Regions from separate parts of the Fictibacillus marinisediminis genome, predicted to be linked through region 1. Evidence: riboswitches for the same ligand, from Rfam matches in the RefSeq annotation. Region 1 holds a riboswitch; each other region holds the start of a gene.
What was found. A riboswitch is a leader RNA that binds a small molecule or an ion and turns the genes downstream of it on or off. The one in region 1 is predicted to bind thiamine pyrophosphate.
Positions count from the first base shown of each region.

Region 2: another riboswitch for thiamine pyrophosphate. It lies ahead of thiT (energy-coupled thiamine transporter ThiT); the one in region 1 lies ahead of LCY76_RS05270 (thiamine phosphate synthase).
Region 3: another riboswitch for thiamine pyrophosphate. It lies ahead of thiD (bifunctional hydroxymethylpyrimidine kinase/phosphomethylpyrimidine kinase); the one in region 1 lies ahead of LCY76_RS05270 (thiamine phosphate synthase).

Region 1 covers NZ_JAIWJX010000002.1:946,342-957,179, forward strand. The annotation lists gene LCY76_RS05235 (CPBP family intramembrane glutamic endopeptidase) at 1-325, opposite strand, end outside; gene LCY76_RS05240 (Dph6-related ATP pyrophosphatase) at 408-1,079, shown strand; gene LCY76_RS05245 (GDSL-type esterase/lipase family protein) at 1,063-1,947, opposite strand; gene LCY76_RS05250 (penicillin acylase family protein) at 2,176-4,506, shown strand; gene LCY76_RS05255 (DUF1206 domain-containing protein) at 4,556-5,410, opposite strand; gene LCY76_RS05260 (LSm family protein) at 5,558-5,944, shown strand; gene LCY76_RS05265 (glycine--tRNA ligase) at 6,459-7,841, shown strand; TPP riboswitch at 7,893-7,998, shown strand; gene LCY76_RS05270 (thiamine phosphate synthase) at 8,094-8,732, shown strand; gene thiO (glycine oxidase ThiO) at 8,711-9,841, shown strand; gene thiS (sulfur carrier protein ThiS) at 9,847-10,047, shown strand; gene LCY76_RS05285 (thiazole synthase) at 10,052-10,816, shown strand; gene LCY76_RS05290 (thiazole biosynthesis adenylyltransferase ThiF) at 10,816-10,838, shown strand, end outside.
Region 2 covers NZ_JAIWJX010000002.1:1,872,549-1,883,386, forward strand. The annotation lists gene rsmB (16S rRNA (cytosine(967)-C(5))-methyltransferase RsmB) at 1-1,296, shown strand, start outside; gene rlmN (dual-specificity RNA methyltransferase RlmN) at 1,290-2,375, shown strand; gene LCY76_RS10145 (Stp1/IreP family PP2C-type Ser/Thr phosphatase) at 2,382-3,146, shown strand; gene pknB (Stk1 family PASTA domain-containing Ser/Thr kinase) at 3,147-5,141, shown strand; gene rsgA (ribosome small subunit-dependent GTPase A) at 5,131-6,024, shown strand; gene rpe (ribulose-phosphate 3-epimerase) at 6,026-6,673, shown strand; TPP riboswitch at 6,698-6,805, shown strand; gene thiT (energy-coupled thiamine transporter ThiT) at 6,879-7,451, shown strand; gene LCY76_RS10170 (thiamine diphosphokinase) at 7,448-8,089, shown strand; gene spoVM (stage V sporulation protein SpoVM) at 8,188-8,268, shown strand; gene rpmB (50S ribosomal protein L28) at 8,418-8,606, opposite strand; gene LCY76_RS10185 (Asp23/Gls24 family envelope stress response protein) at 8,838-9,200, shown strand; gene LCY76_RS10190 (DAK2 domain-containing protein) at 9,216-10,838, shown strand, end outside.
Region 3 covers NZ_JAIWJX010000002.1:1,500,453-1,511,290, reverse strand. The annotation lists gene clpP (ATP-dependent Clp endopeptidase proteolytic subunit ClpP) at 1-232, opposite strand, end outside; gene LCY76_RS08245 (hypothetical protein) at 257-508, opposite strand; gene LCY76_RS08240 (ArsR/SmtB family transcription factor) at 505-1,107, opposite strand; gene LCY76_RS08235 (hypothetical protein) at 1,224-1,466, opposite strand; gene thiE (thiamine phosphate synthase) at 1,548-2,213, opposite strand; gene thiM (hydroxyethylthiazole kinase) at 2,226-3,023, opposite strand; gene thiD (bifunctional hydroxymethylpyrimidine kinase/phosphomethylpyrimidine kinase) at 3,020-3,826, opposite strand; TPP riboswitch at 3,968-4,073, opposite strand; gene LCY76_RS08215 (hypothetical protein) at 4,228-4,464, shown strand; gene LCY76_RS08210 (IDEAL domain-containing protein) at 4,598-4,828, shown strand; gene LCY76_RS08205 (DUF4349 domain-containing protein) at 4,842-5,708, opposite strand; gene LCY76_RS08200 (YecA family protein) at 5,863-6,819, shown strand; gene LCY76_RS08195 (GerAB/ArcD/ProY family transporter) at 6,851-7,945, opposite strand; gene LCY76_RS08190 (Ger(x)C family spore germination protein) at 8,096-9,313, opposite strand; gene LCY76_RS08185 (spore germination protein) at 9,310-10,809, opposite strand.

The sequences.
Region 1 (10,838 bases):
AGTAGGTTTTCTTCTTTTTCAGGGCACCCAGCGTTAGTTTCTGGAATATAAACTGACGGGTGCGCTTAAAGACGAGCATGACGGCAATGAACGTTAAGGCATCAATCAGCAAAAAGACTGGGCTTTTTTCAAATCCAGCCATGGAAAAACCAAAAATGACAGCTGCGAGCGCGTAAAACATGCCAGTCAGCAATGAAAACAAGATGATGAATCCAAGGTAAGCACCAAAAAAGCCGATGAATCCTCCCCAGGTCACCGGATAGGCACGTTTCTTCTTCATCAATGGCTGAGGTATTTCTTCTGTATACTCCAAATGTTCTTCCATTCTCTCCTCCTCATTGCTTTATAATCATATGTAGAATCTATTTCAATTACACCAAAAATAGGATACAAAAGGAAGTGAGACGATGACAAAAAAAATTGTAGTTTCATTCAGCGGGGGCAAAGATTCCATGCTGGCTCTTCATAAATTGCTGGAATCAAAGGAATATGAAATCGATTCTTTGTTGACGACAGTCAACGAGGATTTTAAAAGGACGAGCATACATGGCATTCGGGAGGAAATTCTTGATGCGCAGGCTAACGCGCTTGGCTTTCCTGTCCGCAAAGTTAGAATTCCAAAAGTATGCACAAATGAGATCTACGAGGAGCGGATGCGGGAAGAAATGGACAAGGTGAGCCAAGCCGGCATTCAGCACGTGATGTTTGGAGACATTTTTCTTGCTGACATCAGAGAGTACAGGGAGTCCAAATTAAAACCGGCTGGAATGGAAGCTGTTTTCCCTCTGTGGGGCGCAAAGTCAGAGGATCTCATCGACGAATTTCTCGCGTTGGGATACCGGACCGTCGTTACTACTCTTGATCGGACGAAGCTGAATGAAGATTTTCTGGGCCGTGAGATCAACGGCGACTGGAGAAGGGATTTACCCGAAAACGTAGATGCATGCGGAGAAAACGGAGAATTCCATACTCTTGTAATTGGGGGGCCATTGTTCAGGCAAAAGATTGAAGTGGTTCAGGGAAGTGAGACGGTTAGAGACGGCAATTTTGTTTATCGTGACTTTATGCTCGCTGAATAAAGATGAAAAGGCATTGTCCTCTGCTGGGACAATGCCTTTTATTTTTCTTATAAGGAGCTTTAAGTGTTTTAATCATCTGCTCCGCAATCAGTTCGTGGCCTTTGTCGTTGGGATGAATAGAATCATAAATCCATTCTTTCCTGTTTTCAGGCTTAAGCACTTCGCTGCTCGGTATCACAACAGATGGTTTATATTTGGCTGTTGTTTCATAGGCAATCAGATTCCAGTCATTCAGCAATTTTTTAGTTGCCGGATAAAAGGATTCTCCCGAGTCCACAGCGTTATACAATTCATTGTATACGAGAATAGCATCAGGATTCTCTTTTCGAATCAATGAAAATATCTTATTTAAATTTTCTTCATAAGCAGATTTCACGTTTTGATAATCCTGAAGTGCCTGGACAGGCCCTTCCTTTAAAGCCAGTTTCACCAGGTCATTGCCCCCGATATTGATCGTAATAATATCTGCAGATTTTATCCGGTCCGACATACCTGGGGATGAGATGTAGTCAAGCAGATCACGGCTGGTCGCTCCTGAAATTCCCTGATTATCTAGCTGCACTTTTTTAGACGTAAGGACAGCCAGATTACTGTTGGCCATTTTAATAAAACCGCCTTGATTAGAACCTCGGCCCTGAATGACCGAATCTCCCAAAGCTAGATGATGAATCTCTTTTGCAGGCAGGCTTTTTAAATGCTGAATATAAGAAACATCAGCCGAACGGGAATTCGTCCCGGCAGATTCAGTGGCTGCTGCATTCTGTGCCTTCAGGCGATCAATCTTAAACTGGGGATAGTAATACCACCCTCCAGCAGCCAGCGTACATAATGCAAAAAGGATGAGCGTCAGCCATATCCATTTTTTCATACGGCTCCCCCTTTCAAAGTAACCATTTTAAACCATCATTACTTCTTCTATCAAATATATAAACTTTTGCAGGACATATGAGATTTCTTAAAATTGGATTTTACAGAAGAAGGAAAAAAGACAAGAGTAAAGAAGCCATAAAGAAAGAGGGGGAATACAGGTGGAAACAGCTATTCAAATTGAAAAACAGATACCGAAAAAGAAAAATGGAAAAGAGTGGCCGTGATTATGCTGGCAGGACTGCTTCTTGTCACTGCCATTTCGGGATCGGCTGCCTATTGGGTACTAAGAAAGAGCCTTCCAGTTGTGAGCGGTACGAAAACCGTTCCATCACTTTCCGGAACGGCAGTAGCTGTCCGTGACAAGAACGGTGTACCTCATATCAAGGCTGGCAGTTTAAAAGATTTATATACTGCCCAAGGGTACGTTACGGCCCAGGACAGGATGTTTCAAATGGATTTGAGCAGGCGCCAGGCGTCAGGACAATTAAGCGAAGTAATCGGTGAGAAAACGGTGGAAAAGGACCGTTATTTCAGGACGCTCGGTTTACGAAGAGCTGCAGAGGCATCGTATGAACTGTATTCTTCTGAAGCGAAGCAAGTGCTGCAATGGTACGCGGATGGCGTGAACGCCTACTTAAGGGATGCCGAAAAGAAAAATTCCCTTCCGATCGAATTTTTGATGGTAGGGTACAAGCCAAAGAAATGGACGCCCGTCGATTCATTGACCATCGGAAAATATATGGCGTTTGATCTTGGCGGACATTGGGAAGGACAGGCATTCAGGCATTATTTGCTGCAGAATTTCCCAAAGGACAACGCACTTGATCTATTCCCTTCTTATCCTAAGGGAGGAGCAGAGATCATTGAAATCGCAAGCAAAGCAAAGGTGGATATTAAGAGCAGCCTCGCTAAAGCGGTCATTCCTAATGAATTCAACGGTTCGAATGATTGGGTGGTGGCTGGAACCAAAACAAAATCGGGTCTGCCGTATCTTGCAGATGATCCTCATCTTGGATTGAGCACGCCATCGATCTGGTACGAAAGCCATTTAAAAGCACCCGGCATGAATGTAAGCGGTGTCATATTTGCGGGGGTTCCGGGAATTATCGTTGGCCGGAACACACAGATTGCATGGGGAGTCACAAATGTAGGACCCGATGTTCAGGACCTTTACATTGAAAAAAGAAATGCCGATCATCCGGATGAATTTCTGTTTGAAGGAAAATGGGAGAAAGCCAAGATCATCACAGAAAATATAAAAGTGAAAGATCAAAAGACCCTTCCTTACAAAGTCACGATTACCCGCCACGGTCCGATCATGTCCGAATTTGCTTACGACAAGCAAAAGAATACGGCGCTTTCCATGAGATGGACAGCACTTGAACCCTCAACGGAACTTCAGGCTGTACTGATGTTTAATAAGGCAAAGAACTGGAATGAGTTTAAAAAGGCGCTGACTTATTTTCATACACCGGCCCAGAACTTTGTCTTCGCATCTAAAGACGGAACAATTGCCTATCGCGCCAATGGACTGATTCCGATCCGTAAAGAAAAATATGCTTCTGTCCCAGTACCGGGCTGGGAAAAGAAATATGAGTGGAAAGGCTATATTCCTTGGGATAAGCTCCCGACGGCCGTGAACCCAAAAGAAGGATTTATTGCAACGGCCAATAATAAAGTGATCGGTGACGACTACCCGTACCACATTACTGATTCATGGGCCCAGCCTTACCGAGAGCAGCGAATAAAAGATGTTCTGTCAGCCAAAGAAAAGCTTTCCATAAAAGATATGCAGAAGCTGCAATTCGACAGGAAAAATCTTCAGGCAGAAGAAATGCTGCCGATCCTTCTCACCCATTTAAAGACTGCAGACCTTGGAACAAACGGCAGAAAAGCGGTAAAACTATTGAAAGACTGGAATCATGAAGATGACAAAAATCTTGCTGCACCCCTGCTGTTCAACTTATGGATGCAAGAGGTCAGCGATGTTCTCTTTGAAAAAAAGATTGATGAAAAGATGATGCCGTTGTTTGACGGCAAGGCTCAAGTCGTGGATGAACTGATCCGCCATGCGGCCGAGGGTAAGGAAGGTCCCTGGATCAAAGAGGCAGGGGGGCTGGACGAAGCCGCAACAATCTCCTTCAGCAGAACGGTTAAACAGGTGGAGAAGCTGCAGGGTGAAAATCCCGATAAGTGGAAGTGGGGAACGTATCATACATTGCCGTTTGATCATCCTCTATCAGCGATAAAGCCGCTGAACCTGCTGTTTAATCCAAAAGAAACGCCGATGGGAGGAAGCAGGGTAACAGTAGGTGCTGCAGGCTGGGATTCTTTTACAGGAAAAGTGAACCATGGAGCCGCCTGGAGAACGGTTGTTGATCTGGCGGACTTGACGAAAACCTACAATGTCGTCGGTCCAGGACAGTCAGGACATGTCCTCAGCAAGTGGTATGATAACCAGATCGAAGATTGGACTTCAGGCCGTTATCATGTAACGGAAACGAATGAATCCAGCTTTAAAAACGGAGAAAAACTAGTATTAAAGCCTGGTAAATGAAAACAGCCTCGTCCAAAAGGGACGAGGCTGTTTTGCTGTATAGAGATGATTAAGGATCGAGTCTTCGGTACTTCGCTTCAAAGAGCAAGTAGGCGCCATAAGCGACCAGTCCGAGAGCGACGATAGTAAGGAGCACTGGACCGAACGGCTGCTTTACAAGTTCAGCCAGAGCACCATCCAGCCCCTTTGTTTCATCTGGATCTGCCTGAATGGCTGTTCTGATTAAAAAGATGCCGATGATGGCGAATACTACACCATGTGCAAAAAGTCCGAACTTCCCGATATAACGTGCGGTCTTCCATTCTTTCTGATTCATCTCATGACGTTTAAGCCCTTTTTTGAATTTTTCCGTATAGGCCTTGTAGAAGTTATAAACCCCTATACCGATAAATACAGCACCAATAACCGCAATGATTGTTTGTCCGAAGGGCTGTGCCAGCGCTTTTGCGGATAAGGTCTGGTATTTTTGACTTGACGAGTTGGCACTCGCTCTGAAGATTATTTTGATTGCACTAACACATAGACTGAAATATATGGCAGCGATGATGAGATAACTGATTCGCGCCATCCATCCTTTTGCGTCATTTCCTTTATGTTCGGGGTCAAAGACCGTCATGATGACTTGCCACAGTGCATAGCCTGCAAGCCCCACAGCCAGCGCAGCGAGCATGACAGAGCCAAAGGGCTGCTTGGCAATGGTGTAGAGGGCACCTGAGGAAGTGGTTAATTTACCTTGCAAACCGAATGCTGTCATTACAGCAAGTATTCCAATGACAATATAAACGGCTCCTTTTGAGAAATGGCCGAAGCGGGCCATCCGGACGATCCATGGTGCAGCTTCATCTTTATATTCTTCTGCTTTTCTTTGGGCATGTTCTTTGTGCTGTGACAAATCTTTTTCCATAAAGGAGCCCCTTTCAAGGTTTCTATCTTCTATATACCCATTTTCTCCAATAGTTGAAACGGGCAGACTGCTGTCCACACCCGTTTTCCACAATTTGCATAAGATGCAGGGTAAGTACTGTAATCAGGGTAAAGAGGAGGTTTACTTTTGAAGGAACATTATTACGGTCTTTGCTGTCAGCATATTGGGCAAGACGTTGAAATTACCACCCATGACGGGAGTGTCTATAGAGGCTCCATCCAAAGCGTTAATACAGAAAATGTCTATCTCCTTCCCTATCATGACGATGGTTCAGGACGGTTCTTTCCGGTCCTTGGTGCAGCCTTGGTAGGTCTTGGACTCGGTTCCATTGCAGGGTTTGCCCTTGCGCCCCGTCCGTTCGCTTATGGCTACGGTTACGGTTACGGCGGGGTTGCACCATATCCTGGCGGCTATGGCGGTTTTCCGGGAGGGTACGGCGGTTTTCCGGGCGGATACGGCGGTTTTCCAGGCGGCTATGGAGGCTTCCCAGGTGGAGGCTTTGGCGGGTTTTGATAAGTAAAGATAAAAAACTCTTCGCTGATAACGTGAAGAGTTTTTTTGCTGTCTGAGAAATTGGCCTGTAAATGAGTGAGATTAGCATGTGAATCCGAAACATCGGCATGTAAAACCCCCACACCGGACAGTAAACACTCTTCAACCATCTTGAATGAACCGGAAACTTCTGGCTTATAATAGGGGAAAGGGCCAACTGGCTGAAAAAACTTGACAATACGGCTGAAAAATTGTACTATTTTCCCCATAATCTAAACATGTAAAGCTATGACAGACGAATAGTATCTGAGGTGCTTTTGTGAAAAGCGATCCGGGGGTGGTGGAAGCCCGGACAAAAGTTCAGAGAAACGGCAGTCTCGAGCGATTAATTGACCAAAGCGGATGCTTTTTTAAGCATCAATTAGGGTGGAACCGCGTGAGTATAAGCTCTCGTCCCTGGACAAGGATATTTGTCTATGGATGAGGGCTTTTTTGGTTGATTTAATTAGCATTTTCTAAAAAAGGAGAGATGGTCATGAGTGTGACAATGGAACAGATCGTCAACATGGCAAAACAGCGCGGATTTATTTTTCCGGGTTCAGAAATTTACGGAGGCTTGTCCAATACGTGGGATTACGGCCCGCTCGGCGTTGAACTGAAGAACAACGTGAAAAAAGCTTGGTGGAAAAAGTTTGTTCAGGAATCTCCATACAATGTTGGTTTGGATGCAGCGATTCTCATGAACCCGCAAACATGGGTAGCATCTGGACACATCGGAAACTTCAATGATCCAATGATCGACTGTAAGCAATGTAAAGCAAGACACCGTGCCGATAAATTGATTGAAGATGCACTTGCTGAAAAAGGAATCGAGAAGATTGTTGACGGGCTTTCTTTCGATGAAATGGAAAAGTTGATTGAAGAGCATAACATCGCATGTCCGGATTGTGATGCGCACGACTTTACATCTATCCGCCAGTTTAACCTGATGTTCAAAACGTTCCAGGGTGTAACGGAATCCAGCACGAACGAAATCTATCTTCGTCCCGAAACAGCACAAGGGATCTTTGTAAACTTTAAAAACGTGCAGCGTACGATGAGAAAGAAATTGCCGTTCGGGATCGCTCAGGTCGGCAAAAGCTTCCGTAATGAGATCACACCTGGTAACTTCACTTTCCGTACCCGTGAGTTCGAACAGATGGAGCTCGAGTTCTTCTGCAAGCCTGGCGAAGAACTGAAATGGTTTGATTTCTGGAAACAGTATGCTCACGATTTCTTATTGAATCTTGGCATGAAACAGGATAAGCTTCGCCTGCGTGACCATGAATCCGAAGAGCTTTCCCACTACAGCAACGCTACGACAGATTTTGAATACCAGTTCCCGTTTGGATGGGGAGAGCTTTGGGGCATCGCATCCCGTACTGATTTTGACCTTAAACGCCACAGCGAGCACTCTGGTGAAGACTTTAACTATATCGATCAAGAAACGAATGACCGTTACATCCCTTATTGCATCGAGCCTTCACTCGGCGCAGACCGTGTAACACTTGCGTTCTTGATCGACGCGTTTGAAGAGGAAGAGCTTGAAGGCGGAGATACAAGGGCTGTTCTTCACTTGCATCCAGCTCTTGCGCCGTTTAAAGCGGCAGTACTTCCTTTATCGAAAAAGCTTTCTGAAGAAGCAAGAGAAGTATTTGCCGGTCTTGCCAGCGACTTCATGGTTGATTTTGATGAAACAGGTTCCATCGGAAAACGTTACCGCAGACAGGATGAAATCGGAACTCCTTTCTGTATTACGTATGATTTTGATTCTAAAGAAGATCAGCAGGTAACGGTACGTGACCGCGACACAATGGAACAGGTCCGCATGCCGGTATCAGAGCTTCGATCCTTCCTGGAATCGAAGATCAAATTTTAATCTCTTTACATTTTTGACCTGAATGGTAAGATGAAGTTAATTAAATAACTATAGCAACACTGGGGGAGCCTTTGCCGGCTGAGACTGAACAACCTGTTCTAAACCCTTTGAACCTGATCTGGGTGATGCCAGCGTAGGGAAGTGGAATCTGCACTGTATGACACATATAGCTGCTCTTGATTAGAAAACAGATAATCAGCCACTCTTTGCGAAAAGGGTGGCTTTTTTGCATGGGGAAAAGGAGGATGCAAGGTGGGGAAATTCGAGTTTCATGTAATGACGAATGGAAGGAAGCAGCCTGACGAAATCATCTCGGCCGCATCCATCCTGGCTCCATATGTGACATGCATACATATCAGGGAAAAAGACAGAAGTGCCAGTGAGATTTTCAATCTGGCAGAGAGATTGAAGAGAGCAGGATTGGGCCGGGAGCAGATCTATATCAATGACCGTGTGGATGTAGCCGTTGCTTCGGGAGCTGAAGGCGTTCACTTAAAAGGCTCCAGTCTTGATCCGGAAATCGTACACCGCTATTTTAGCGGGCTGAGAATCGGCCAATCCGTTCATTCCATAGATGAAGCGCTCTATGCTGAAGAAAAAGGAGCTCATTATTTGTTTTACGGGCACGTTTTTAAAACAGGAAGCAAAAAAGGGAGCGAGCCGCGGGGTCTGGATCAATTGCGGGAGGTTGCTGATGCGGTCACTGTTCCAGTTATCGCCATCGGAGGAGTTACACCGAGTAATACTAGTGAACTCATAAAAGCGGGCGCAAAAGGAATCGCCGTCATGTCGGGGATCTGGTCGGCGACGGATCCGGGTTTAGTAGCGAAAGGCTATGCGGAAGCTCTTAAGAAGGAGGAAATGTCAAAATGCCCAGGCACTATGATGTGATCATTGCTGGGGGGGGGATAATCGGCTGTGCCATTGCTTACTATTTGCGCAAACATACAGAGTATACCGTGCTTGTGATTGAAAAGAACCGAATAGGCAGTGAAGCTTCATCGGCCGCTGCAGGCATGCTTGGAGCGCAGGCAGAACTGAATGAGGCAGGGCCTCTTTACACGATGGCCCGTGAGAGCAGGAGTCTTTTTCCTGAGTTAAGCAGGGAACTGAAGGAAATCAGCGGGATCGACATTGAGTTTATAGACAAAGGCCTGTTTAAAGCGGCAAAAAATAAAAAGGAAAGACTCCGATTGCAGCAACTCACTGATTTTCACAACGATAACGGCCAGCCGGCAGAGTGGATCAGCGGATCGGAGCTTTTGAAAATGGAGCCGATGCTGTCAAAAGAATTGGAAGGTGCAATGTATTTGCCGAAAGACGGCCAGGTCAATCCATCTCAATTGACGAAAGCCTTTGCCCAATCGGCAGCAAAGCTTGGAGCTGATTTTTTAGATTATACCGAAGCAGCCGGTTTCGAAATAGGCCGGTCAGGGATTGGAATCCAAACGAGCGCGGGTATGTTTTTCGGAGAGAAGGCAGTGCTCGCATCAGGCGTCTGGACAGGGAAGCTGGCGGCCCAGACCGGATTGCACATGCCTCTTTTTCCAGTAAAGGGAGAGTGTATTTCTTTAACCTTTTTAGAACCGGTCATTACATCAACTGTCATCTCAGATGAATGCTATCTTGTCCCTAAGCAAGGAGGCAGGCTCGTAATCGGAGCAACCATGGAAGCAGGTACATACGACAGAAAGGTTAGAGCAAAGGGAGTGTTGGAACTGCTGACAAAAGCGCGTGAAGTCCTTCCTGCCATCGAACAGGGCGAATGGGAGAAGGCATGGACAGGGTTTCGGCCGCAAACTCCTGATGGCCTCCCGTACATGGGGAAACATCCTTACCATAAAGACTTGTACATTGCGGCAGGCCATTTTCGCAATGGCATCCTGCTCAGTCCGCTGACAGGGCGATGGATGGCAGAGCTGCTGATCGGAAATCTGCAGGAAGAAAGATTAAAAGAGTTTGCGCCAGACCGGTTTGCCTATGAAAAGATGAAAGGATGAGTCTCATGAAACTGATGGTTAACGGAACAGCCTTAGATATAGCCTCAGCCCGTACAGTCCAGGAACTTCTGGGAGAGTTAAAGCTTGCCGGCAAAGGGGCAATCGTTGAATTGAATCAAGAAATTTTGGATAAAAGCCAACACGCAGAAACGCGTTTAGCAGATGGTGACAAAATAGAAATCGTACATTTTGTAGGAGGAGGATGAAGTTATGCTGAAGATTGGAAACTATGAATTTCGCTCCAGATTGCTTTTAGGGACAGGTAAATTCCCTGATTTTGATGTCCAAAAAGAGGCAGTAAGGGTGTCGGGCACGGAAATCCTTACATTTGCCGTAAGAAGGATGAACATTTTTGATCCTGACCAGCCAAACTTTTTAGAAAAGCTGGAGGCAGAGAACTTTACGCTTCTGCCGAACACGGCGGGTGCGAAAACGGCAGAAGAAGCGGTTAGAATCGCGAAGCTGGCAAAAGCTTCGGGGCTATGTGATATGATAAAGGTAGAAGTGATAGGAGATTTTAAAACTCTTTTGCCTGATCCGCTGGAAACGCTGCGGGCTTCAGAAATGCTGTTGGAAGAGGGGTTTACGGTCTTGCCCTATGCTTCAGATGATGTCATTCTTGCACAAAAATTAGAGGAACTTGGCGTGCATGCCATAATGCCCGGAGCTTCCCCCATTGGATCTGGCCTCGGGATCATCAACCCGTTGAACATAAGCCTTATTATTGAGCAGGCCAATATCCCAGTGATTGTAGATGCGGGCATCGGATCACCGGCTGATGCGGCGGCGGCCATGGAGTTGGGGGCTGATGGAGTACTGCTGAATTCAGCGGTATCAGGGGCCGATAATCCAGTAAAAATGGCCGAGGCGATGAAGCTTGCCATTGAAGCCGGCCGTCTCGGGTATGAAGCGGGAAGAATTCCAAAGAAAAGGTATGCAGCGGCAAGCAGTCCGCTGGAGGGAATGAGTATTTAATGAATGATCGCTACTCCAGGCA
Region 2 (10,838 bases), 930 kb from region 1:
CTGAATCAGTCCATACAGAAGGCCAATCTTAGCCAAAAGGATGTCGGATTGCTGACGGAGCTTGTATACGGGACTGTCCAGAGGAAAAACACTCTTGATTATCTGCTGGGTCCTTTTGTCTCAAAAGGGTTGAAAAAGCTTGAAAAATGGGTGCTTGTCCTGCTGAGGATGTCCCTCTACCAAATGGTCTATCTCGATAAGATTCCGGATCATGCCATCATTAATGAAGCGGTAGAAATTGCTAAGAAACGAGGGCACAAAGGGATCTCCGGCATGGTAAACGGCGTGCTGAGAAGAATTCAGAGGGAAGGAACGGCTGATCTTTCCGAAGTGACACATGATGAGGAAAGACTCGCTCTTCAATACAGCATGCCTGAGTGGCTGGTCCAGCGATGGATCACTCAGTATGGCCTGGATAATGCTGAAAAGATGTGCGCGGCTAACATGGAGCCTGCCCCCGTTACGGGCCGTGTCAACAGCATGAGATCCAGCAGGGAGAAAGTGCTGCAATCGCTGCATGATGAAGGCATAGAGGGGAGCAACGGCGGCCTTTCGCCCGATGCGATTAAATTAAAAAAAGGGAGCCTTTCACATTCTTCTTCATTTAAGGAAGGATATGTTACAATACAAGACGAAAGCTCCATGCTCGTTGCAAGGGCGCTTAATCCATCATCAAACGAAAAAATCCTGGATGCCTGTGCAGCTCCTGGAGGAAAAACGACCCATATTGCCGAACTGTTAAATAATACGGGAGAGGTAACGGCCCTGGATCTTCACCCTCATAAGGTGAAATTGATACAGGAGCAGGCGGAGCGCCTAGGCCTTACCAATATTAAAACGGAAGCTCTTGACAGCCGCAAGGCCGGGGAAAAGTTTTCTGTGTCATCGTTTGACAGGATTCTGGTAGATGCACCGTGCAGCGGTTTCGGAGTGATACGAAAAAAACCCGACATCAAATGGTCGAAAAAAGAAGAGGATATCCATCGCATAGCCGAGATTCAGATGCAGATCCTCGATAAAGTGGCCGAACTGTTAAAACCCGGCGGTACTTTGCTGTACAGTACATGTACCGTCGATAAAGAGGAAAATGATGAAATTGCAGATGCTTTCTTAAAGCATCATTCAGATTTTGAATGGGACAAGTCTTTTAACGAACGGCTTCCTGAACCCTTACAGCCGTACCTTAAACCTGCTGAAGCACAGGTACAGATTCTTCCTCATTATTTTAACAGCGATGGTTTTTACCTTGCATGCTTTAAGAAAAAGACTACAACTGGTGGTGAAACCCAATGTTAAAACCGTTAAGTGAAAAACAGCAGAACCCGGCAATTATGCCTTCTATTTTTTCGCTTGAGCTGACAGATCTGGAAGATTGGCTTTCTGATATAAAAGAACCTAAGTTCCGTGCTTCCCAGGTTTATGATTGGCTTTACGAAAAAAGAATTACGAGTTATGAAGAAATGTCGAACCTTCCTAAAGGGCTTCGCGATAAGATGCAAGAAACCTTTCATATTCAGCCGATGAAAGAATTAGCACGTCAGGAATCTTCTGATGGTACGATAAAATTTTTGTTTGAACTCCAGGACGGTTATTCTATCGAAACAGTTCTGATGCGCCATGAATATGGAAACAGTGTGTGTGTGACAACACAGGTAGGCTGCCGTCTCGGCTGTACATTCTGTGCGTCAACGCTCGGGGGCTTAAAGAGAAATCTGCATGCCGGCGAGATTGTAGCTCAAGTTCTACAAGTGCAGCGTGCGCTCGATGCCACTGAAGAAAGAGTAAGCTCAATTGTCATCATGGGAATTGGTGAACCTTTCGATAACTACGAAGGTCTGATCAAGTTCCTAAAAGTAGTAAACCATGACAAAGGGCTGAATATCGGTGCAAGGCATATTACTGTTTCCACAAGCGGTATCGTGCCTTACATCTACAAATTTGCTGATGAAGGGATGCAGATCAACTTTGCGGTATCCCTTCATGCTCCGAATACTGAAATCAGAAGCAAGCTCATGCCGGTCAACCGCATGTATCCAATGGAAGAACTGATGGAATCCATTCGTTATTACATCAAGAAGACCGGTCGCCGGATTTCATTTGAATATGGTCTTTTCGGCGGTGTGAATGATCAGGTTGAACATGCTGAAGAACTTGCAGATCTGATTAAAAACGTAAAATGCCATGTAAACCTGATTCCTGTCAACTATGTACCGGAACGTGATTATGTCCGGACACCTAAGAAGCAGATCTTCAAATTTTTAGATACGCTAAAAAAACGGGGTATCAATGCTACCTTACGCAGGGAGCAGGGACATGATATTGACGCAGCCTGCGGGCAGTTAAGAGCGAAGGAGCGTCAGGAAGAGACGAGGTGACGTAAATTGCAGTATGCCTTTAAAACAGATACTGGTAGAGTTCGTCAGCATAATGAAGACAGCGGGGGAGTGTTCACAAAAGGTGAACACTTTCTTGCCCTTATTGCGGATGGCATGGGGGGACATAAAGCCGGAGATGTTGCCAGTTCCAAAACAATTCAGTCATTTGAGGAAGCCTGGAACGCTTCTTCGGAAGAAATTTCAGAGACTCCTGTAAAGGCTGAAGAATGGCTTTTAGAAACGGTAACACAGACCAATTTGGATCTGCATCAGTATGCAAATAAGAATATTGACTGCAGCGGGATGGGGACAACGCTTGTCGGAGCCCTTTGCACACCTTCCTATTTAACTATTTTACATATTGGTGACAGCCGCGTTTATTATTTCTCTGAAAAAAAGCTGATTCAAAAGACCGAAGACCATACCCTCGTTAATGAGCTGGTGCGGTCAGGGCAGCTATCGGAAATAGAAGCGGAAAATCACCCTAGAAAGAATGTGATTTTGCGGGCCCTTGGAACGGATGACCATATTGATGTGGATATTCAAACGATTTCCTGGGGCGAGGGAGATATCGTTTTGTTATGTTCAGACGGCCTCTCTAACAAAGTAACCCGCGAAACGATGGAAAACATACTGAATGATGACAACCTCTCGTTGGAAGATAAAGCTGATCGACTTGTGAACCTTGCAAATGAGGCCGGAGGAGAGGATAATATCACGATTGGACTCGTCCATTATACGCCCCAGACACCGGAAAAGGGAGTAAGTTAAATGATTGGCAAGCGTATAAGCGGCCGCTATAAGTTGCTTGAAGTCATCGGTGATGGCGGAATGGCAATCGTATACCGTGCCAAGGACTTAATCCTTGACCGGGATGTTGCGGTTAAAATACTTCGATCAGAGTTTTCAGACGACGAGGAGTTCATCAAACGATTCAGAAGAGAGGCTGAAGCGGCAACAAGTCTCGCCCATCCTCACATCGTAAGCATATTTGATGTGGGAGAGGAAAATAACGTGTACTTCATAGTCATGGAGTATGTAAAAGGGAAAACATTAAAACAATACATCAGGGATCATGGCCGCCTGTCTGTTGAAGAATCCATACAGATTATCAGGCAGATTGCCTCAGGAATGGTTGCAGCTCATGAGCATGGGATCATACACAGAGATATCAAGCCCCATAATATCTTAATTGATGAGAATGGATTGGCAAAAGTTACAGACTTTGGGATCGCTCTCGCCATCACATCCGCAACGATTACCCATACAAACTCAGTGCTTGGATCGGTCCATTACTTCTCTCCGGAACAGGCGCGAGGAGGAGTGGCCAATGCAAAATCGGACATCTATTCCCTAGGTGTTGTGCTGTTTGAAATGCTGACAGGCAGGGTTCCCTTTACAGGGGAATCACCGGTATCCGTAGCACTCAAGCATCTTCAGGAGGAAGTTCCCGAGCCAAGGAAAATCAATCCGGAAATTCCACAGAGTGTTGAAAATATTATTCTTAAAGCACTGACAAAAAATCCGGTGTACCGGTATGACAGTGCTCTTGAAATGATGGACGACCTGGACACGGCTCTCTCTCCTCACCGTCTGCATGAGCAGCGGTGGAGCAATTTTGATGATGCGGCAGATGCTACACGGGTCATGCCTCCGGTATCCATGAACAAAGCAGTCGAAAAGCCGGTTGCAATATCAAAAGATACCACAAAGCCTCCGCCAAAAAAGAAGAAAAAAAGTTGGTGGCTTGTACTGCTGATTTTACTGCTTTTGCTCGCAGGTGCTGGAGCGGCTGCCTTTGTGGTCATGCCTGGTTGGTTTAAAGTGAAAGATGTTTCTGTTCCCAATGTTATCCATAAAGATTACGAATACGGGTTTGAACGGCTCGCAAAACTCGGTTTTAACGTCGAACGGAAAGAGCGCTACGATGAAGATGTGGAACAGGGGAAAATTATAAAACAGGATCCTGATCCCCATTCTATGGTTAAAGAAGGCAGCACGGTTACACTTTTTGTTTCTAAAGGCTTTAAGAAAGTGGACATGCTGGATCTTACCGGAATGAGTGAAGATGCTGCACGAGACCTCTTAAACGAAAGAGGCTACGATAGCAAGAACATTGAGACCATACCGGTGGAATCAGAGGAAACGCCTGAGGGTGAGGTCGTCTCACAGAGCCCGGATAAAGGGGAAAAAGTCAATCCGAGCGAAATACAGGTGATTCTTCGTGTCAGTACTGGCCCGCCTTCGATTCAGCTTGAGAACTTATCAAATTCCTCGAAAGAAGATGTTGAGAAATACATCTCGCAGGAAGGGCTTAATGTCAACTTTACAAAAGAGTACTCTGATACCGTAGAAGAAGGAAAGGTCATCTCGCAAAAACCTTCACCTTATACGAATGTCAAAAAAGGTTCTACGGTTGATGTCGTTATTTCAAAAGGCAAAAAACCAGAACCGAAGCCCAAACCAAAGCCTGATGTTCAGGAAGACATCACATTTAATAATAAAATAACAGTTGAAGTTTCAAAGGGTGATGAGAATAAACAGTTCCAGGTCAGAATTGTTTACAGCGATGCCAAAGAGGAAAATGCTGTTTTCGTAGAAGAAGAAATTTCCCAGACGAAAGAGTATATGGTGCCTTTGACCGTCTCGCCGGACCATGATGCTTCCTATACCGTTTATTTAAATGGGAAAGAGCAGGCATCAAAAACATTTAATTATCAAGATGCGAAGGAAGGTAAATTCAAAGGAGCGAACAATGGACAATAAGACTGAAGGCAGAATTATTAAATCAGTCGCAGGATTCTATTATGTACAATACAATGACAAAGTCTTTCAATGCAGAGGCCGTGGCAATTTCCGTAAAAAGAAAATTACGCCTGTGGTCGGAGATTGGGTCGTATTTGAATCCTCCAACCCGACAGACGGATACATTATGGATGTTAAGGAAAGAAAGAACGAGTTAAACCGGCCGCCAATTTCAAATGTTGACCAGGCAATTCTCGTTTTCTCTGCCGTCCGGCCGGAATTTTCAAGTTCACTGCTGGACCGTTTTCTTGTTCATATCGAAGACAATGGCATTCAGCCGGTGATCTGCTTTACGAAGATGGATTTGATTGAAAGTGCAGAGTATCAGAAGGAAATCGAAAATTACATCGCTGCTTATAAGAAGCTCGGATATGAGGTCATTCCAACCTCTGCGATGTCGCTGGCCGGTATGGAAGACATCAAACCGATATTTAAAGGAAAAACGAGCGTCTTCGCAGGACAGTCCGGGGTAGGGAAGTCGTCTCTCTTGAATGCGCTGATGCCTGAACTCATGCTGGAGACGAATGACATATCAGATCATCTTGGACGCGGAAAGCATACAACGAGGCATGTTGAACTCCTTCCTTTTGAAGGGGGCTTGATCGCAGACACTCCTGGATTCAGCTCATTGGACTTTGTAGAAATTGAAACCGAAGAGCTCTCCTACAACTTCCCTGAGATGAAACAGAGGGTATCACAATGCAAGTTTCGCGGCTGCACTCACAGCTCTGAACCGAAATGCGCAGTAAAAAAAGCAGTGGAAGAGGGAGAGATCCCATCGTTCCGCTATGATCATTATCTTGAATTTTTGCAGGAAATCAAGGATCAAAAACGGAGGTACTAACATGATAAAAGTTGCGCCTTCCATTCTTTCCGCAGACTTTTCAAAGCTCGGTGAAGAAATTAAGGCAGTGGAAGAAAACGGTGCTGATTATATCCATATCGATGTGATGGATGGGCATTTTGTGCCGAATATTACGATGGGGCCTTTAGTCGTTAAAGCCATCAGGCCGCTCACTGAACTGACATTTGATGTACATTTAATGATTGAAAACCCTGACCGGTATATCCCGGAGTTTGCAAAAGCAGGTGCTGATATCATTACTGTTCATGTTGAAGCATGTCCGCACCTTCATCGGACCATTCAATTAATTAAAGAGCAGGGAAAAAAGGCAGGGGTCGTATTAAATCCTGCTACTCCTGTTGAAACCATTCAGCATATTTTGGCTGATATAGACCTTGTGCTCATCATGTCTGTAAATCCAGGCTTTGGTGGACAATCCTTCATACACACTGTGCTTCCTAAGATTGAAGTATTATCTGCGAGGATCAAGGAGCAGGGCTTGAACGTTGAAATTGAGGTAGACGGCGGCGTGAACGCAGAGACTGCCCGTCTTTGTGAGAAAGCTGGAGCTACCGTATTAGTAGCGGGATCAGCCATTTATGGGCAAAAAGACATAAAGGGTGCAATCCGTACCATTCGTGGTGTATAATATATAATAAGTATAATTGAAAAAAGTAACCACAGGGGGAGTCCCAAACAGGGGCTGAGAGGGGAGTACACTCCCGACCCTTTGAACCTGAAGCAGGATCATGCCTGCGTAGGAATGTGGAGTCGCAGTTGTTAACGATAAGCAACCGTCATTCACATGCCGGTTGCTTTTTTCTTTTTATTAAAGATGTTTGGGGGAGATTGATTTGAGTAAAAAAATTATGTTTTTGACTGAAGTGGCGATGATGTCAGCGTTGGCCATCATACTTAGTTTTGTTCAATTTAAAGGGCTTTGGGCAAATGGAGGCTCAGTTTCATTGGAGATGCTGCCAATCTTTTTAATGGCATTCCGCCGAGGGGTCCCTGGTGGAGTATTAACTGGTCTGATTGTCGGGATGGTAAAGATCCTGGTTGATGGAACCGCAGGATACAATCCCGCAGGTTTGATCCTGGATTACCCTCTCGCGTTCCTATTGGCTGGATTTGCCGGGGTGTTTAAAGTCAGTTCGGAAAGCCAATCTAAAAGGAGGATCTCAGCGATTGTGGCAGGCATCGCCTTCGGAAGCCTGCTCCGTTTGGCCTCCCATGTTGTATCAGGAGTCATATTCTTTGCATCATACGCCCCAAAAGGCATGAACCCTGTGCTGTACTCCATTGTGTATAATGCTTCATACATGATCCCGGTTGCTTTGATCACTGCAGCTGCTTTTATTTTCTTGACAAAAACAGCACCGCGGCTGCTGCATAGGACCGATCCAAGAGTTGTTAACGCGGCATGAAAATTATCATTTTAGCAGGAGGTCCGGAAGAAAGGCAGCCGGACCTCTCTTTATTTGCCGGCGAAAAGGCAGTCTGGGCAGGTGTTGACCGCGGCGTATTCTACTTGTTGAAAAAAGGAATCATACCCGGCTGTGTATTTGGAGATTTCGATTCTGTGAACAGCAGTGAGCGTGAATGGATGGCTTCATTTAACCTTCCTTCTTTTGAGTATGACAGTGAAAAGGATAAAACTGATCTAGAGCTGGCCCTTGAATGGGCACTGGGGCAAAAACCGGAACAGATCCTGCTGCTGGGTGTTACGGGCGGGCGCCTGGATCATGAACTGGCCAATATCCAATTGCTCCTTCATGGACTCGAAGCCGGAATTAACATTGAAATATGGGACAGGCAGAATAAGATTGCCTTATCAGCACCAGGACCGCATATCATACAACAAGAGCCTGAGTTCTCTTATGTCTCTTTCCTTCCATTTAACGGGCCTGTTACCGGCCTGACTCTGACAGGGTTCAAATATCCGCTTCAGGATCAATACTTGCCGATGGGTTCTACTCTCTGCATTTCCAATGAGCTTGTAAATAAAAGTGGTACTTATTCATTCTCGGGCGGCATATTAATGTTGGTAAAGAGCCATGATTAATATTTTATGCGTCGGGCCGCATGGTACTATTTTTATAAAAGCGAATATATTTATTAGGGAATGTCTTATTTTTTCAAAGGGCCTGGAGGAGGGGTATGATGAAATTTTACACCATTAAACTGCCTAGGTTTTTAGGAGGATTTGTACGTGCGGTTTTAGGTTCATTTAAAAAAGGATAATCACTTCCATCCAAAAGAAAAAAGCACCCATCAAGGGTGCTTTTTTCTTTTCAAGAAGTGTTGTCCCGTTCCAGCGCTTGTCGGACCTTGCAGCCCGCTTGCGCTTTTCCAAATAAAAAACAACGGGGATGCCGTTGTTTTAAGAGCGATTAAACGCGTTCAACTTTTCCGGATTTAAGGGCACGTGCAGAAACATAAACACGTTTAGGCTTCCCGTCAACCAAGATGCGGACTTTTTGAACGTTTACTCCCCAGCTCTTTTTAGATTTGTTCAATGCGTGGGAACGCTTGTTTCCTGTTTTAGGTCCTTTACCAGTAACGTAACATTTGCGTGACATAATTGTACCTCCTTTATAACAGTAAAACTGTATCATATCAGTCGTATGTTAAATACTAACCTATAGTAGCATGACCACTTAAGAAAAGCAACAAATGATTTTTCGTATTTCAAGTAAAAAGGCTTGACATGGCTTTGTGACTATTGTCAAATGGAGTTGTCCTTTCATAAAACTTAATTTTATAGTAAAATGAGGTTTAGCCATAATTGATTGATTAAAGGGGGATTCATCATGTCCATCGAAATGAAGAATAAATACGGCCAGATTGACATTTCTACGGAAGTGATCGCTACTATTGCTGGCGGCGCTGCTATTGATTGCTACGGTATTGTAGGCATGGCTTCCAGGAAGCAGTTAAAGGATGGTATTACCGAACTTTTAGGACGTGACAACTTCTCCCGGGGGATTGTGGTTCGGCAAGAAGAAGATGAAGTACATATTGATATGTATATTATTGTAAGCTACGGAACAAAGATTTCTGAAGTAGCCCATAATGTACAGACAAAAGTGAAATATACCCTCGATCAAATGCTGGGTCTCTCTGTAGATTCTGTTAACATTTTTGTTCAGGGTGTCAGGGTGACAACCCCTTAGTTAGGAGGAAAGTTCGTGTCTTTAACAGTTTTAGACGGTAAAAAGTTTGCGGCTATGGTTGCATTGGGAGCCGCAAACTTATCAAAAAACGCAGCAATGGTAGATGCACTTAATGTTTTTCCTGTGCCGGACGGGGATACAGGAACCAACATGAACCTTACGATTACTTCTGGTGCAAAAGAAGTTCAAAACAACATAATTCCCGATATCAGTAAAGTCGCGAGCTCTTTTTCCCGAGGCTTGCTCATGGGGGCAAGAGGCAACTCCGGGGTTATATTATCCCAGCTTTTCCGTGGTTTTTCAAAATCAATCGAAGGAAAAGAAACCATTACTTCGGCTGACTTTGCAAGAGCATTTGAGAACGGAGTAGAAACAGCCTATAAGGCTGTGATGAAGCCCATCGAGGGAACCATTCTTACGGTGGCTAAAGATGCGGCAAAACGTGCTGTTAAGGCGGCTAAAAAAAGTGATGATATCCTTTTCGTCATGTACGAAGTTGTAACGGAAGCCAAAGCTTCCCTAGACAGAACTCCTGACTTGCTTCCGGTTTTGAAAGAAGTAGGCGTTGTTGATTCAGGCGGGCAAGGGCTTCTGACGGTTTATGAAGGCTTTCTGTCCGCACTGGAAGGAAAGGACCTTCCTGAAATTTCTCCGCAAGGGCCTTCTATGAAGGAAATGGTTAATGCCGAGCACCATAAAGCACAGCTTCATATGAAAACCGAAGATATCCATTTCGGATACTGTACAGAGTTTATGGTGAAATTCGAACCTGAGAAATTAAAGAAGGCGCCTTTCATTGAGGAAGCATTCCGTAATGAATTAAACGAGCATGGCGATTCTTTGCTTGTTGTTGCCGATGATGATCTTGTAAAAGTTCATATTCATACGGAACAGCCGGGCAACATGCTTACCCTTGCTCAGAAACATGGAAGTCTGATCAACATTAAAATTGAAAACATGCGTGAGCAGCATACTGCGATTTTGGAATCTGAGACACATGTGCCCGTTAAGATGCCTGAATCTAAACAAGAGAAAAAAGCATATGGCATCGTTACCGTAGCGATGGGGAGCGGCATTAAAGAATTGTTCACTTCACTCGGTGCCGGTTACGTTATTGAAGGCGGACAAACGATGAACCCTAGTACCGAAGATATCGTCAAAGCCATTGAAGAAGTGAATGCCGAAAAAGTAATCGTGCTTCCGAACAACGGAAACATTGTTATGGCTGCAGAGCAGGCAGCATCCATCGTCGACCAGGATGTAATCGTCGTCCGCTCTAAAAACGTTCCTCAGGGAATGGCGGCTCTGCTTGTGTTTAACCCTTCAGCAGAATTGGAAGAAAATCATAAGAAGATGACAGACGCGCTTTCAAGCGTAAAATCCGGACAGCTTACATTTGCTGTAAGAGATACTTCCATTGATGGCGTCGAGATTTCAAAAGGCGATTTCATGGGGATCTTGAACGGCAAGATCGTAGCTTCCATGCCGGATAAAGATGAAGCGGTTCAGGAGCTTGTAAAGGAAATGATTGATGAGGATTCTGAAATCATCACCCTGATTTCCGGTGAAGATGCATCGGATGAAGATACGGAACGTTTAGTTCAGTTTATCGAGGAATCTTTCCCTTCTATAGAAGTG
Region 3 (10,838 bases), 550 kb from region 1:
AGATCGCCAATCCCGCAGTAACCGACCCTCCTGGAGAATTGATGTAGATGGAAATATCTTTTTCCGGATCTTCCGCCGCGAGAAACAAAAGCTGAGCCACAACAGAATTGGCTACATTATCATCGATGGCACTTCCAATGATGATGATACGGTCTTTCAAAAGCCGGGAATAAATATCGTAGGAACGCTCACCACGGTTGGTTGTTTCCACTACCATTGGGACTAAATTCATTTTCATCTTCCTCCTATAGAATCGTTATGCAGCCTGGCAAATCGGTGTGGAAGCTGCGCCTTCTGATGCGATTTTTCCGAATCCGGACGTAATATAAATGACTTTTACCGGGGTTTTATCTTCACTTTCAATCGAAATTTCCGTTCTGATTTCCTCTTGCCGAGCCTCTTCCCTTTCAGTCCGCTTCTCTTCTAAAGCTATGACTTTATCGGCTTTCTCTGCCTGCTTCCTGCTCTTTTCCCAGGCAAGAGAAGGATGCTTTTTCACTTCATTCATCCCTCGATTCCTCCCTCCGGTTTTGGATAGACAGCAATAGACACCTGATATTCTTCACCTTGCTCATTATTTCCAGACTGATATTTGCCAACAAGCTGGTGAAGCAGTGAGAAGTACTCATTAATGAACTGGTTGCGTTCCTCCTCATTGGATAAGGAAACTGAAGCTTGCAGAATGGCACTTGGAATTTGTTCATCCTCTGCTTTTTCCATGAGCTGCAGCGCATCTTTCTTCATGGTTTCAGTTAAGGTGAGAACGTGGGCCAGCGCATGCTGATCTTTTAATTTCTGTGAAGTTTCCGGTGACAAGCCAAGAGAGTCAGAAAAAATTAACGTTTTGGCCACTGCTTGATAAAGTACTTCTACCAAATTCCTCACATTCCTCGTTCCTGCTCTGAAAACAAGCCCTACTTTTTCTAAAGCCTTGAGATGGTAATTGATCTTCTGCGGTGACTCATTGAGCAGCTTTGCTATTTCTGTTGCAGAAGCCGGTTCTTTTAGAGCACTGAGCATCTCGGAACGAATGGGATGGAGCAAAGCAGCAGCCTGCTCAGGCAGCGTTACAAGATATGTCTCTTCAATCGATGCATTCTTTTTCACTGGTTCACCTCACTTAAAAATTTTGTTTTACGTAAAATCATTTTATTACGATAGGCTTATCTTTGTCAAACATTTCTATTTTTAATCAAAAAAAGTGACAGAAGCTTGTGCTTCTGTCACTTTAATAGCGGGATAACGGCCAATAGGATAAAGATTAATACCATAGCTGTATTGAAGAAAAACTCTGTTTTAAGTTTAAAATAATATCGTTCAATGGCACGAAACAAAAATACTGCAGCTAAGATTCCGAATAACAGGGCTGGACTGTTAATGTACATTCCATTCCAAAGAGCCAGCAAAAAGCCGAGGAACAGCAGTACCATTTCCGAATACGCCCATATCTTACTTCTCTTTTTCATCGTGGCACCTCTTTCTTGCGTACTCTTTTATAGTACGAAGAACACGGTTGTTCTGTGCCATTCCTCATTAATTCTCTTTAATTAATGAGTCTTGCTTTCCAAACCCTTCTCTACCCGTTCAAGCAGGCCGCTTGCCGCCTTCTCTGGATTCACATGCTGGCTGATGGCTGAAATGACAGATACTCCATCCGCTCCGGCTTCGATTACTTCAAATGCGTTTTCTTCAGAAATGCCGCCTATTCCCACGATCGGTGCTGTAATCCCTGCTGCTCTAAGCTCTTTTAAAACAGAAAACCCCATAACATCACGCGTATCCATCTTTGTACTTGTATCAAAAATCGGGCCCACTCCTAAATAATCTGCTCCAGCACGTAGTGCATCTTCTGCTTCTTCAACATTGTGAACCGAAACGCCAAGAATTTTATCGGGGATGCTGCTGCGGATTTGATTGAGATCTCCATCCTCCTGCCCGATATGCAGACCATCGGCATTCAGGCTGATCATGAGATCGATATCATCATTAATAATAAAAGGAACATGGTTTTTTCCGCAGATTTTCTGCAAGCTAAGAGCTAAGGCATTTTTCTGATCAGGTGATAGACACCCTTCGCCCTTCTCACGATATTGAAAAAGCGTCGCTCCCCCCTTTAGCGCCTGCTCCAGCACTAGTTCAGGTTCAGCTCTGCAGTTTAAGCTTCCCATAATAAAATAAACTTTTAACTGCAGTTTAAGCGTATTATATTCCATCTGTAAGCCTCCTTAGCTCCATCTGCCGGCCGTATTCAAGTCTTCAGGGTTTAATAGATAGAGCTCATCCAATAATGCTGTCTGAAAGGAGCCTGGTCCTGCTGAAACGGCTTTAGCGCGTTCAGCACAGATTCCCAGCATCGTCAAAGCGCCTGCGGCCCTCTGGCAACAGGAAAGGCCGGTTTCCAGAGATCTGGCCATAAACAAACCGATAAGAGAGGTTGAGAAACAGCCGGTCCCTGTCACATAAGACAATATTTCATGTCCGCCACTAATCGCTATGCATTCCTTTCCATCACTCACTGCATCCTTTTTCCCTGTAATGACAATGACCGAACCGAGCTTACTGGCCGCATGCAAAGCAAGCTCATCATCGTTTTCTGATTGATCACCATCAACCCCTTTGCCACCCCAGTCACCTCCGTACAAAAAGGAGATCTCTGCGGCATTGCCGCAAATGACATCGGGAGAAACCTGTTCAACCAGCTCCTCAACGGCTTTCTTCCTTAATAAGGAAAGTCCTGCACCCACCGGATCCAAAATGACAGGAATGCCCAGTTCCTTCGCTTTTTTTCCAGCCAAAACCATTGCTTTAATTGAGTCAGGTTCAACGGTTCCAATATTTAAAACCAGTGCGTCAGCTGCCATGACGGCTTCTTCAGCCTCTTCATAATGAAGAGCCATCATCGGGCTTCCTCCAGCTGCCAAGATGCCGTTCGCTAAAAAATTCATCGTTACTTGGTTAGTGATGTGATGAATCAGAGGTTTTTTCTTTCTAATGTCTTTTAAAAGTACACTCAGTTCTTTCATGCCTGATTCCTCCTGTATGCCCAATGGTTTGTCGGCCCATGCCCGCTGCCAATATGAAGCGGGTGGCTGATTGCTTCCTGTATAAAAGTTTTCGCTGTTTTTACAGCATGAATCGGGGTTTTTCCAAGAGCCAGTTCAGCAGCAATGGCAGCTGCAAACGTACAGCCGGTTCCATGAGTTTGCGGTGTATCAATCCTTCTTCCTTCCAGCTCATGCATCTGCTCACCATCATAAAACAAGTCGACTGGTGCTTTATCATGAGAGAGATGGCCTCCTTTGATCACAATCATTCCTGCTCCTAAATCATGCAAAAATTTTGCAGCATCCTCCCTGTCTTGCTTTGTGGAAATGCTTCTTCCTGTTAGCTGCTCAGCTTCGGGAATATTCGGTGTCAGGATCGAGGCTAGAGGAATCAGCTGTTTTTTCAGGGCTTCTACTGCATCCCTTCTCAGAAGGTCCGCCCCCCCTTTCGCGATCATTACAGGATCCACAACAACGTTTTTCCATTCATACTTTCGAATATGACGAGATACCGCTTCTATAATTTCTGCACTGAAAAGCATGCCCGTCTTTAAAGCTTCAGGACGAAGATCCTCTTCTATGCTGTTTAACTGCTTTAGGATCATCTCAACAGGCACCGGGTGGATCCCCTGAACGCCTAATGTATTCTGTGCAGTCACAGCTGTGATGACAGACATTCCATAGGCTCCCAATTCCTGAAACGTTTTTAGATCGGCCTGGATTCCTGCTCCCCCTCCTGAATCTGATCCTGCAACTGTCAATGCTTTTGGTGTTTTTAACATATGGAAGAACTCCTTTCACCACTAGAAAAGCGCAAGTGGCCTGATCTGTTAAGATCCCTGTTCACTGAAACTGGACACGACCTCCTTCGACCGCTAAAAAGCCGCCTTCTGAAGAGAAGGCGGCTTAAACATGAATGCTGATAAAAGTTTAAGCCACTTCCCTCCGCCAGTATTAACCGGATCAGGTTCAAAGGGTCAAAGACATTTCTTTTCTCAGCTTTAAATCAAAGCTCCCCTAGTGGTATACGATGTATGATGTTACTTCTATCCTAAATGACAGCGGCCGAAGCGTCAAACAAGGGATAAAATTTGTCGAAAAGTTAGGCTGCTGTGTTTAAAACAGAACGGATACGGGCATTATTTATACAACACCCGATAGAAAATCTGGAGGGAGAGAAATTATGAATATCAGAGAGAAACTGCAAAATTTAAAACAAAATCCAGAAGATGTTTACAGTCACTCACAAACAGAAGAATCCTTCTCAAGAAATTACACCAATCCCGTAGAAGTCAAATATATCCCTGCAGAAGATGTTTACGAATTAAAAGTATTTGATATGGAAGGCGGTGAACAGCTGGACAGTAAAAAATTCCATTCTGCAGATGAGGTCCTGGCTGATTTGAATATTGAGAAGTAAAATGAAAAAAACTAAATTTTCAGATTAAACTGTTGCTATTATTACCAGTGATAAGTATACTAGTAAAAACCCATTAACGCATGAGCTTTCAATCCTACAAGCTTCTGCAAAAAAATTCAAGGAGGAATAGAGCATGAAAGACAATACATCGTATAATAAAGACATGAACGATCTTGTGAAATATAAACTTCAGAAGAAAAATGACCCGTTCGCTTTTAATATGGTTGCTCAGATGATCCTTGATGAGTCGCTGCACGCCCATCAGATGAAACGTTATAAAGAACAAATAGATGAAGCCCTGGAAAAACGTGATGAAAAACTGTTCATGAAACTGACGGATGAATATATTAAATTCCTTGGATAAGAAACCAAACCTTTTACGGTTTGGTTTCTTTTTTTGAACGCTTTATCCTTCTTAAGTAAAGCCATGCTCCTCCAATAGCCATGAAAAGGATAATGACAGGCGACAATCCAATGAGTGCAATAATGAGATAGGAAATAGTATGAACCAGTCCATTCCACGTCTCTTTAAATAAAGTCTTTGACTTTCCCCAGGTGTTCAGCTCTTCATTGTTCTTCATCCCAATATTTTTCACTTCAAAATGGACCGTAACCGTTGAAAAATCGCTTTGATTCTCTAAATAGTTTATTCTGCCCTGGATTTTTTCAATCTGTTCCTGCACTCCTGATAGTTCTTTGGATATGGCAAGGAGGTCCTCTGTTTTATTTGCATTCTTCATGAAGCTTTCCAAACGGTTACGAACAATGCGCTTTGCCTTCAGTCTTGCTTCCAAGTCAGTATATTCCTCTGTAACATCTCGTCCATTTATGATTTCATGAGGACTCCCAGAACTTAATTCTCCTGCCTTTTTTGTGAAAACAAGAAAATCTTTCTTTGGAATTCTTATTTTCAGGTAACCCCCATTTTGCCCTTCTTCTTCAGACAAGGATTCACTTTCAACGATATAGCCGCCCATTTGTTTTGTGAGTTGTTCCACTTCACTCCGGACCTTCTTAACGTTTTGAACGCTTATCATTATTTCACTCGTGTAAATCATTTTTCTCCCTTGGTCGGCAGCAGGCTGCTTGTCTTCTTTAGCGGATTCCCTTTTCATGCTGGTGGAAGAGCCTCCCCCTTCAGACGACTTTGATGCCATGTTTTCATCCTTGCTGCTGCACGACGCCAGAACTAAAACGATCATCACCCATACGGCCATGAACTGTTGATTTCTCTTTTTTATCATCATCATGTCCCCCTTTTATTTATAGACGGCCCAAAGTACCTTTTTGTTACAATATATGGTAATTTTATAGCTGTGAGTTGCAATATCACCCGAATATGCTAGTATTTACAAAGTGATTTATTTACAACAAGAGCAGTGAAGTTCGGAGGGTAACATGAACAAAGTAGGAAGAAACGAACCTTGTCCATGCGGCAGCGGGAAAAAATATAAGAGTTGCTGTCATCGATCGGTCACAACCGTTCAATTAAACAAGATTGTCGAAGTGAGCCGCCATCAGGAAGGCTTAGCTAAGTTTGCCTTTGACCATTTTCATGAAGAAATGGGGAGCCAAACACGCAATTACATAGAAAAATACAAGATTGGAAGAGATGATGAACAAACGTATGCGAATCTGATGGTTTGCTGGCTGATGTTCCATTCTGATGTGAAGGACGGCAGATCACCAATCGTGTATTACCTTAAAGAGCAAAAAGGGAAAGAACAGCCGGAAATCCTGGATATCATAGCAGACTGGGAGAAGTGCTTCCCTTCCGTTTATAAAATGGTCTCAAAAGTAAACCGAAATACCTTTTTATTACAAGATGTGATGACAGATCAGGAATACACGGTTGAATTTAATTCTGAGATTCTTCCACACGACGGAACCGGTCTAGCAGGTTCTATTATCTATACTGGAGAACATTACGAATTTTACATTGATTTTGCTGAGATTCCTCAGGGAGAATTGCAAGAACGCTTAGATGCGCTGACTGACATGAAAATAAACTTAAAAGATGATTTTCCTAAAGCTCTACAGGTTCTTTTGTCGAAACAAGAGAAAGCAGCTGATGAAGACGCTGTCCCGCAGCCGGCTGATAGAGTTCTATCTTTGCTTAAAGAGAACGCATCAGAGGAGATCTACAATGAGGCGGAAAGAATTTGGAATGAATGGACAAAAGCACGAAACTTGGTTATCCGTAAGGAGCAGCCCTATGCAGCCGCTCTTCATTATTTGGCGACCAAGGACGTCCTGAATGAGTCTGCCACACAACCTGAAGTAGCCAAACGGTATGGCACATCCGCATCCAGCCTGTCTGCAAAATACCGCCAGCTAAAAACGGCTTTAAACTAAAAAAGAACCTGCTCAAATGGGCAGGTTCTTTTTATGTATCAGTTCTCTTGTTCTTTTTAAGGATTACTCCAATGATCAGCACCACAATTAAAAGAAAATATAGGGTAAACCACCAGAGCGTCCAGTTTTTTGCGACGAAATCGGTAAATTCCATCGTATTGCTGTGTTCATGGTTGCTCATTGCCCATACAAGCAAACCCGCAGGAAGAAGAAACGGTCCATAAGAATGGTGCTTGGCAACCTGCTGCAGTCCCATCATAGCAGCAAGAAAACAAATAACAATCTTAACAAAAATCCCGACGATCCAAACAACGGCTATCAGTACCTCAACCCGCTCCAAAAGTTTAACAATATTAATGGCACGCATCAATTCAAATGTAGGAAACGTAGTCCGGCTTACCATGTAGTAGCCGTCACAGCCGATTGCCACGATAATTGTAATGAGGAGTATAATTCCAGACGCGACAATAGCATTCAAGTAGGATCTCATCAGCTTTTTCTTTTTCCTGACATACGTAAAAACCGTGCCTAACAATATGACTTCAATAAATGGAAAACCCGTCGTCGTATAAGCCCCCTGCATGACCGTAGAAAGAGGCTGTTCCAAAACCGGCTTAAAGTACCTGATATCGAATCGGTTCAGCGTTAATATAAGCGATGCGATAAACAGAACCGCCATGATGGGGTTTAAGAATTCGTTCACCCGTGCAATATTGTTCAACCCATAATAGCAGGAATACAAAGAAACAAGAATCAGCATGATCTGAAACGTCCATGCGTTCGTATCCGGGAGTACGCTTGAAATCATAAAGTTACTGACATTTCTCACGACATACGAACACAAATGAAGAGAGTAAAATACAATAATGAGTGATAGAATGCTCCCAATCCATTTGCCGCTAACCGTTTCTACTATTTCAAAAATGGATTGATACTGATAGAGTGACAAAAGGTAAATCCAAAGCAGATTAATGAATATGCCAATTGCTATGGCTATAATCATGGACAGCCATGCATCCTGTTTTGAATAATAGGATGTTAAATTTGGAGCCATCAATAATGAACTTCCTACCAGGAAGCTGACTGTTAATAGAAATAGCTGCCATTGATTCAAGGTGTGATTCATCGTTAACCTCCAAACCACATTTCATAAATCGGTACGTACGTGTTATTGATCCAATTGTTTAGGTGAAGGAAGTCATGATTTGTTAAATAGCAGAAAGTGTAAAGCAGGGTAAACATCCAGAAACCAGCCAGTACATAACGGTATTTGTGTTTACTTTTCTTGGTTGATGGTTTCAATTCTAGCACCTGTCGTTTCCAGTTTTATTTTTACCTCTGCCTTTATTTTGGCTGCTGCAAAATTTTCAGGCCAGTCGTTTTTCTTCCTTTTCCAATAATCAGGATCATCTTCATATAGAAGCTGACCAAACCCGAATACATCCGTTTTTTCTTTTTGTGCCTTTTTCACTGCGCTCACCACTTCCTTTTTCAACACTTTCGCCAAGAACTTCTCAATAACCCGCAATTCTGCAGGGTCACCAAGATTAACATTGCATGTCACTTCCTGCAGGTAACCCTTACCATTAACTTCTATGGAAAAAAAAACGTTATCCCCTTTTACTATAGGTTTCACACTGGTTTTAATTTCCTTGGCTACCAATGCAAGATGGCCTTTTTTGTTCCCGCATTTTTGAGTAAAAACAGAGATCTCCTTCGTTCTGCCTGAAATCATCGCCCATCCCTTAGATTCTTCCGCAGTTAACCAGCTCTTCAGCCTGTCTTTATCAAATAAGGCGAGTCCTGTAATCAGAAAGGTTTTATCGTTGGCTCGAATATTATTAAGATTGGAGATGTCTGAAGCCTTTTTTGAGCTTTCCAATACCTCAACACCGGGAATGGCGGGATCCCTGTGTTCACCAAATCTCCACCGTACCACATCTTTTTCCAATACACCTTCTGACAGTCCCGTAGTTAAAGAAGATAATTGTAAGCGGTTGTTCAACGACTCACCAGGATTTTTAAAGATTGGCGTGTAGATCGTCAGGATTTCTTTTGCTGTTGAATGCTTTGCTATAAACATAGGAACAGTTTCTCTGAACTCATGATTTCGTTCCATAAAATCAAAAAGGGGCTTTAACCCTTTTTTTCTCGCATATTTCTCACCGATGACCACACTGTTAATATGAGAGAACATCATATACCGGGGGAGTATCCTTCCTGCCTTATCAATCCCTTCATATATGGTAGAACCCTTCACAGAATAAGTATAGACAGAACCACCTGACCCTCCTGATACCGCCCCTCCCTGGTTTCCAGTTGCCCCGTTAGGATTTAAAACTTGAATATGAACCTCTGTTTTTCCGGATTTGCTTATGTCAATTCCAAGAGCCGAAACGATAAGAAGTTCATTCAATTCGCGCCTGCCATTGCATCCAGCTAAAGAGAACGAAACTACAATTGTAATCATCAACAGTATTTTTAATCGTTTCATGAGCTTGCTTTCCATTTTTTATAGAGTTTTGTCTGTTTCCACCAGAAAGGAAGTCGTAAAAGAGTATCATCCTGTTCGTCGGTAAATGGGGCAAGGGATGTGAAATAAGGTTTTCCCATGGAGGTCAATGAACATAGATGAACAAACAGGGCCAGGTAGAACATGATGATGCCGTAAATTCCTATTGTTGCCGCTAAAATCATTAACGCAAAGCGGAGTATCCTTGCCGCACCGCTGAATGCATAGTATGGGGAGACGAAGCTTGAGATTGCAGTAAGCGAGACAACAATAACAATGGCAGGTGATACTAAACCCGCAGCAACGGCTGACTCCCCGATAACGATAGCCCCAACGATAGAGACGGCAGAACCGATCGGCCTTGGCATTCGAATGCCCGCCTCCCTTAAAATTTCAAAGATTATTTCCATGATCAACGCCTCTAAAAAAGCGGGAAAAGGAACTCCTTCACGCTGTGCGGCAAGGCTCACGAGCAGGTTCGTTGGGATCAGTTCCTGATGAAAGCTTGTAACGGCAATATAGACAGCGGGAAGCGAAAAGGAGATGATAAAAGACATCACCCGTACAAACCGGACAAGAATGGAAAGATCATAATGGCTGTAGTAGTCTTCAGCTGCCTGAAAGAAAGAAATAAAGGTGACAGGCGTTATAAGAACGAATGGAGTTCCCTCTATCAGAATCACTATTTTCCCTTCAGCAAGTGCCGCTGCTGCTACATCAGGACGCTCTGATGATTGAAACGTCGGAAACGGAGTATAACCATTTTCATCGATCAGTTCTTCAATCATCCCTCCTTCAAAGACTTTGTCCGTGTCAAGATTGATCAGTCTGTTCATCACTTCATTTAATACTTGTAGATCGGCTTTGTTTTCCATATAGGCTACAAGCACCGTCGTTTTTGTTACATTTCCTATCTGCAAGGGCTTGAAGCGCAACAGGGGGTTAGAGATTCTTCTTCTCAGCAGCGTCGTGTTAATTTGAAGGGTTTCAATGAACCCTTCCCGCGGACCCCTGACGGTCGTCTGTGACTCGGGCTCATCGATTCCTCTCGTTGGAAAGAATTCCAGCGGGATCGTATAAGCCACGTCCAGTCCATCCACAAAGACAGCCACTTGCCCTTTTAAGATTGGTGTAATAATATGTCCGAACAGCTGATGTTTGTTAACAACAGCGGAAACCTCAATCTGCTGAATCAATGTCTGAGGGGTTACATCCTCTTCAGTATCCTGCCAATCGTGTATAGGCTGAAGAATGGATAGATCAATCTGCTGCTTGTTTACGAGCCCTTCAATGAAACAAACGACAAAAGGAACAGGTCTCTCATAGAATGGCAGAATCTTCACATCCATGCTCTCACCTAAGATATTTTTCAAGTGATCGAGGTTTTCATCAATCTGTAAAGAAACTTCTATATTTTCATAAGCTTTAGCTTCTGAACCTGCAATCGGCCGCCGTTTTAAACGTTTCCTGATCTTCATCCATTCATTCACCTCCACTCTGTTTACTT